DNA from 2 places in the Clostridium lamae genome. Region 1 is predicted to be linked to the other one. Evidence: a T-box and tRNA genes for the amino acid it is inferred to sense, from the RefSeq annotation. Region 1 holds a T-box; the other holds one or more tRNA genes.
What was found. A T-box is a leader RNA that pairs with one kind of tRNA and senses whether it is charged. The one in region 1 lies ahead of argS (arginine--tRNA ligase), so its partner is inferred to be a tRNA-Arg.
Positions count from the first base shown of each region.

Region 2: it encodes a tRNA-Arg, which carries the amino acid that the T-box ahead of argS (arginine--tRNA ligase) is inferred to sense. The anticodon was not compared.

Region 1 covers NZ_JASCQJ010000009.1:3,809-7,239, reverse strand. Annotated here, with positions in the region: gene argS (arginine--tRNA ligase) at 1-1,261, opposite strand, end outside; T-box leader at 1,318-1,519, opposite strand; gene QK892_RS06495 (Ppx/GppA phosphatase family protein) at 1,666-3,174, shown strand; gene QK892_RS06490 (site-2 protease family protein) at 3,250-3,431, opposite strand, start outside.
Region 2 covers NZ_JASCQJ010000004.1:21,799-25,229, forward strand. Annotated here, with positions in the region: gene QK892_RS03215 (hypothetical protein) at 1-236, opposite strand, end outside; gene QK892_RS03220 (class Ib ribonucleoside-diphosphate reductase assembly flavoprotein NrdI) at 724-1,071, opposite strand; tRNA gene QK892_RS03225 (tRNA-Gly) at 1,386-1,460, opposite strand; tRNA gene QK892_RS03230 (tRNA-Lys) at 1,550-1,625, opposite strand; tRNA gene QK892_RS03235 (tRNA-Arg) at 1,630-1,706, opposite strand; gene QK892_RS03240 (Dabb family protein) at 1,867-2,157, shown strand; gene QK892_RS03245 (VOC family protein) at 2,186-2,563, shown strand; gene clpB (ATP-dependent chaperone ClpB) at 2,758-3,431, opposite strand, start outside.

The DNA of each region.
Region 1 (3,431 bases):
AAGTGAATACTATTGCACCTACTCCTATTTTCTTAGCTACTTCCTCTTTATTTTCTAAATTTGGATTCTTTTCATTGATTACTTCTAAAGTTTTATCTACAGATTCCTTTATTAAGTCATCTAATAGTATAACTTCACCCTTTCTAGTTGAAAGCTTTCTATCTGCAAACTTAACTAATCCAAATCCTACATGAACACAATCATTTGCCCATTCATGTCCTGCAAGCTCAAGAACTTTAAATACTTGCTTAAAATGTAATGCTTGAGGGCTTCCAACTACATATATACTCTTATAGAAATCGTAAGTTTTCTTTCTATACATAGCTGCTGCTAAATCTCTTGTTGCATATATTGAAGCTCCATCACCTTTTAAAACTATACATGGCGGCATATTATACTCATCTAGCATAACTACTTGAGCACCATTACTTTCAACTAAAAGATTTTTTTCTTTTAATTCATCAACTACTACATCCATCTTATCATTGTAAAAGGCTTCCCCAGCATATGAATCAAATTTAACATCAAATACATTATATATTCTTTCAAATTCCTTCAAACTTAAGTCTCTGAATCTCTTCCATAAAGCTTCTACTTCTTTATCCCCATCTTCTAAAGCCTTAAAATAAGCTCTTCCTTCGTCTTCTAATGCTGGATCTTTTTCTGCTTCGTCATGGAACTTAACATATATTCTTAATAACTCATCTATAGCATTTTTCTCTAATGCTTCTTCATTTCCCCATCTTTTATATGCAGATATAAGCTTTCCAAATTGTGTTCCCCAATCACCTAAGTGATTAATTCCCTCTACAGTATATCCTTCTTTTTTAAACAACTTATATAAAGAATTACCTATAGCTGTAGTAAATAAGTGTCCTACATGGAAAGGTTTAGCAATGTTAGGAGATGAATATTCTACACATATAGTCTTACCTTCTCCAATATTACTTGAACCATATTCATCACCTTTAGATAATATTTTATCTATTGTGTTTTTAGTAAATTCACTCTTATCAACAAAGAAATTAACATATGGTCCTATATTAATTACTTTCTCAAATCCTTCACCACTTATTTTTTCTTTTAATTCTTCTGAAATCATATTTGGAGCTTTTCTAAAAGCTTTTGCTAATTGGAAACATGGAAAAGCATAGTCTCCCATTTCACTTTTAGGTGGAATTTCTATTAATTTTTCAATATTTTCAACATCCATATCAACATGCTTACTTATAGCTTCAGCAACTTTCTTCTTATAATCCATTTTTTATCCTCCTTGTATTTTATTGTTATAAATAAAAAAACCGCCTCTTAAATAATATAAGAGACGGATAAATCCGCGGTACCACTCTGATTGCATTAAATGCCACTCAATGCTTTAACGCAGCAAACGAACTATCCTACTTAAATTTCAGTAGCTATCTCCAAGGCTCTCTTCCTATTATTCTATCTTATAAGGCTCACACCATCCCTTATTCGCTAAAAGAATCGAATACAGTACTCTTCTTTTCATAGATTTTAATATATATATTTACAATATCAACATTATACATAAATGAGAGATTTATTGTCAATATAAAATCTATATCAACGTCCCTATACTTTATTATTATAAATGATATAATAGTTTATATTAATATTTAAAATTATTTTAATTAAGGAGTTAATATGGATAGGATTGGTGTCATTGATATAGGTCCAAGTTCTCTTAGACTTATGTTGACTGAAGTTAATGAAAATGGATATTTTAAAATAATTGATGAACTAAAAACATCAGTTAGATTGTGTTATGATTTAGTTAATGATTACTGTATTTGTAACGAAAACTTAAATATTATACTTTCAACATTGAGAGCGTATAAGTCATTATGTACAGTCTCAGGTGCAAGTAGAATCTTTGCTGTAGCTACAGAATCATTAAGGGAAGCTAAAAACAAAGATACATTAATTAAACGCATAAAAGAAGAATTAAACATAGACATTCGTGTTTTAAGCTGTAAGGAAGAAATTTTCTACAACTTTTTAGGTGTAAGAAGAAGTACTTATATAGAAAACTCTCTATTAGTTGAGGTTGCTGGCACAGATACTCATCTAGCTTGGGTACATGGAAATGATATTATAAAAAGTATCACCATTCCACTTGGGAGTGTGAACTTCACTTATAATTATAATCTAAAGGATAGAATATTACCTAATGACTTAAATAATGCATTCGAAGCCTTATCAAAGGAAATTGAAAGTATTGAGTGGTTAAAGGAAACTAAATTTCAATCTATAATTGGCATAGCATCCACTATAAGAACTGTTGGTAAAATTGATAGAGCAAGGAAAAGATATCCTTTTGATATAGTTCACAATTATGAACTTACAGATATTGATGTTCAAGAAATCTTTAATTTATTGAAATGCAAAGACTTTAAACAAAGGCAAAAGCTTGAAGGAATTGATCCAGAACTTGCTGATATTATAGTTGGCGGAACTGCTATCTTTAAGAGGATTTCAAATATTGTACAGTGCAATAAAATTATTATATCTGGCAGAGGCTTACGGGAAGGTTTAATATATGAATATTTAAAGGAAAACTACTCTATTCCAAGTGATATTCTAGATTACAGCATTAACGGAATATTAGATACACTTAATGGAGATAAAAATCATGCAAAAAATGTTTTTAACATAACGTATTCTTTATATAATGCTTTAAGACCTTTACATCATTTAGGAGATGAATTTTATAATATTATCAAAACTTCAGCAATGCTTCATGATTGTGGTATAAGTATAAATTATTATGGCCACCATAAGCACTCCTTTTATATAATTTTGAATTCAACTATAAATGGATTAACTCATAAAGAACTTCTTATGAGTGCTGCTATAGCTGCATCTCACAGATTTAATAGTTACACAACTCCAATATCACCTTTTTCAGCTATAATTAACCAATTAGACTTTAAAATTGCTAAGACTATTGGTGTTCTTTTAAAAATAGCTGAGGGCTTAGATAGAAGTTTAGTAGGAGCCGTAAAGGATCTTGATGTAACCTTTGACGAAGAAACAGTAACTATTAATGTTCATTCTGATATTGATGTGGATTTTGAAGTCCGTCAAGCTCTTAGGGCAAGCGAAAGATTTAAAGAAATCTACGGAAAAGAATTAATTATTAAATCAATATAAAAAAGGATATAAATATTATATTCCTTTCCCTGTAAATAAAAAATGATGTGTCAATGCATATGACACATCATTTCTTTAAAAGAATATTCCTAAAACTAAACCTGATATCAGCGCAAAAAATCTATATATATATATAACTGGATAAGACAGAATATATCTTCCTAAAAAAACAATAGCTATAAGTATTACAATTTGATAATCATATAACTTTATTCCATACTTATAAAAATTCTTTGGACTAAGTTGTCTAAATAAAT
Region 2 (3,431 bases), on a different contig from region 1:
GTAATCTTAGAATCCAAATTTGCATTGTCAGCTGTGTTCCCATTCAGATCCTCTTTATCATCAGTATCAGAAGTTAGATTTTCTACTGAAGTAGTTTGTATATCTAGGTTTTCTGCTTTTGCAGAAACTCCACTTCCAGGTAACAATATGCTACTTATGGTTAAAGCTACTATAAGCAAGCCTGCTAGCCATCTTGTAGTATTTTTCTTTCTTTTCATACCACATCTTGTATTCATAAATTATACCCTCCTGACCTACTGTATTACCTCTTCATTATTAAGCATCATTAAAAAATGCCAAATTATCTGCGCGGAAAAAAATCATATTAAACGCCATTTCTTATGTCAGCAATTTTATTAGTAGTTATATGGAGATAATATGTTCATTTCCAACAGATTTACAGAGATTATTCTGATTATATAGTGATTTAATCTCAATTTTAAAAACTCAATTGACAATTATTTTCATTAAATTATATCACTGTCTTTATTGAATTATACCACCATTTTTACTAAATTATACCGCTATTATATATTGTAGTCAACGATTTGACATTATATTTTGAATATTATTTATATTATTGTTGACTATAATTTATACATTTTTTACTGTTTCTCCATGATTTTTCTACATCTTATCTAGCTTTTTCTAATAACAAAAAAGCTAGATATAGGTTATTCCTATATCTAGCTTTCACTTTTAAAATAAGTTAATTCATACTTTTTACAGATTATTAATAGCTGCTTTTACTGCTTCTACATCTTCATCTGTTCCTTGTCCATCAATTTTACGAAGACAAGTAATTCCATATTCAGCTTCAATTTTGTCAGCTGCAAAACAATATGATTCAGCATGTTTATCCATGCTACCATTTACAACAACTCCACGAACTAACTCTTTATTTTTATCTAAAAATTCTCTTGTGATCTTTGTAATTTGACCAAATCCTTCATTACGTGTAACAAGAACACATTCTTCATTTAATGCCTCACTAACACTTTGGGTTGGCATTCCTAATTTTTCGGCAAATGCTTTTCCATTGCCGAATCTGCTATCATATACTACTAGCATATCCTCATCTCCTTTTTATGTATTAATTTAACTTATTATACCATAAAAAAATGAAATTGTAAGAACTTTTAAATTATTTTGCAAAATTTAATCTTCTTAAATTCAATTTCATTCAATCATATATTAATTGTTCATTCTTATCTTATAAATTACTACTATAACTATAATACACATATTATAAATAATACTGAAAACACTAGAATTTCCTCATTTCACTTAACCTTTTTAATACATTGATATATAATTTTTTAAAATCTTCTATAAATTTTTATACACAAAAAAAATCCGTACAAATCACATTTGCACGGATATATTGGAGCGAAAGACGGGACTCGAACCCGCAACATTCACCTTGGCAAGGTGACGCTCTACCATTGAGCCACTTCCGCATACTACTTACCATTCCATGATATAATATCATAGTTATTTGGTCAATACTATTTTTTAAAAGTATTTCTCTCAAAATTCCAAAAGAATGTGGTGGCTTACCCGGGAATCGAACCCGGTACACCTTGATTAAAAGTCAAGTGCTCTACCGAATGAGCTAGTAAACCACGATGGTGCGTGTTAAGAGATTCGAACTCCTGGCCCACGCCTTAGAAGGGCGTTGCTCTATCCAGCTGAGCTAAACACGCATCTTTTCCACGAGAAATATAATAACCAATTTGTCGTATCTTGTCAACAGCTTTTTTTATTTAAATTAAAATTTCTCTAAGAAAATATTAACTATTACCAATTGTAAAGTTATGTTATTATAAACCTAAAAGATAAATAGAAATTTATGGAGGATATATAATGATAAGACACATATGTATGTTTACATTAAAAGATGATAACAAAGAAAAAAATATTAATGATTTCTTTAAAGAAATAGAAAAGCTAAGAGATTTATCTACAATAAAAAAATTCAACGTAGTTAGAAATGTTGAAAATACACCAGCTTCTAATTACGATGTAGCTTTAATTTTTGATTTTGAAAGTGTAGAAACATTAGATGAATATCAAACATGTGAAGAGCACTTAGAATTCGCAAGATTTTTAGCTACTATTAAAGTAGATAGAGCCTGTATTGATTTTGAAATCTAATTATATATTTTTAGGGAGGCGTTAAGAAATGACAAACCCACTTTTGATGGGAATGGAAGGAGTTTTTATTCCAGTAAAAGACCCTAAACTATCAGCAAATTGGTATGAAGAAATACTTGGTTTTAAACTGCTGTACATTGAAGAAGAAGCAGCTGTATTAAAAATTTCAGAACAATCTCAAACAGTAGTCTGTCTTGTAAAAACTTTAAATCATCAACCAATGAAATTCCCAAATAATAATTTTGGTGTAGGAAAATATTATAATTTTATTCCTCATAATATAGAAGAGGCTCACAAGTTCTTACTTGAAAAGAATGTTAAGGTAAATCCAATAGATGAAGAAGGAGATTCTAAATTCTTTACTTTCTATGATCCAGATGATAATCCACTAGGTGTTTGTCAGTAGAAAAATTAATTTATTCCTTTAATTAATATTATTAACCCAATACGAAGAATAAAGGTCAAGCATCAGCTAGACCTTTATTCTTTATTTCTTCATTCTTTAATTTTTTCATTCTTTCATTTTTTCATTCCTAAGCTATTAACTTTCCACTAATACTCTTACTTCTTCTCTATTAATTATTACTTATTACTTATTCCCTATTCACTCTTAATTACAATTTGCTCTTCTTCTCCATCAACTACAACATTTGAACCATATCCAATTTCACCTTTTATAATTTTTCTAGCTAAAGTATTTTCTAAGGTATTTTGAATATATCTCTTTAAAGGTCTTGCTCCATATACTGGATCATATCCTTCTCTAGCCATAATTGTTTCAGCTTCATCAGTAACTTTAAGATTTATATTTTTATCTTTTAATCTATCTGACATCTCTCTTAAGAAAATATCTATTATCTTCTTAATTCCATTTTCAGTTAATGGTTTGAACATAATTATATCATCTACTCTATTTAAGAATTCAGGTTTAAATCTTAACTTCATTTCATTCATAACTTGATTTCTAATACTTTCATCTACAGTATCTTCACTCTTATTTTCTAGAAGATAACTGCTACCAATGTTAGAAGTCATAATGATAATAGTATTTTTAAAGTCTACTGTTTTTCCTTTATTATCAGTTAATCTACCATCATCTAAGATTTGCAAGAACATATTAAATACATCTTCATGAGCTTTTTCAATCTCATCAAATAATACTACACTATATGGATTTCTTCTTACTGCTTCAGTAAGTTGACCACCTTCATCATATCCAACATATCCTGGAGGCGCTCCAACTAATCTAGAAACTGAATGTTTCTCCATATATT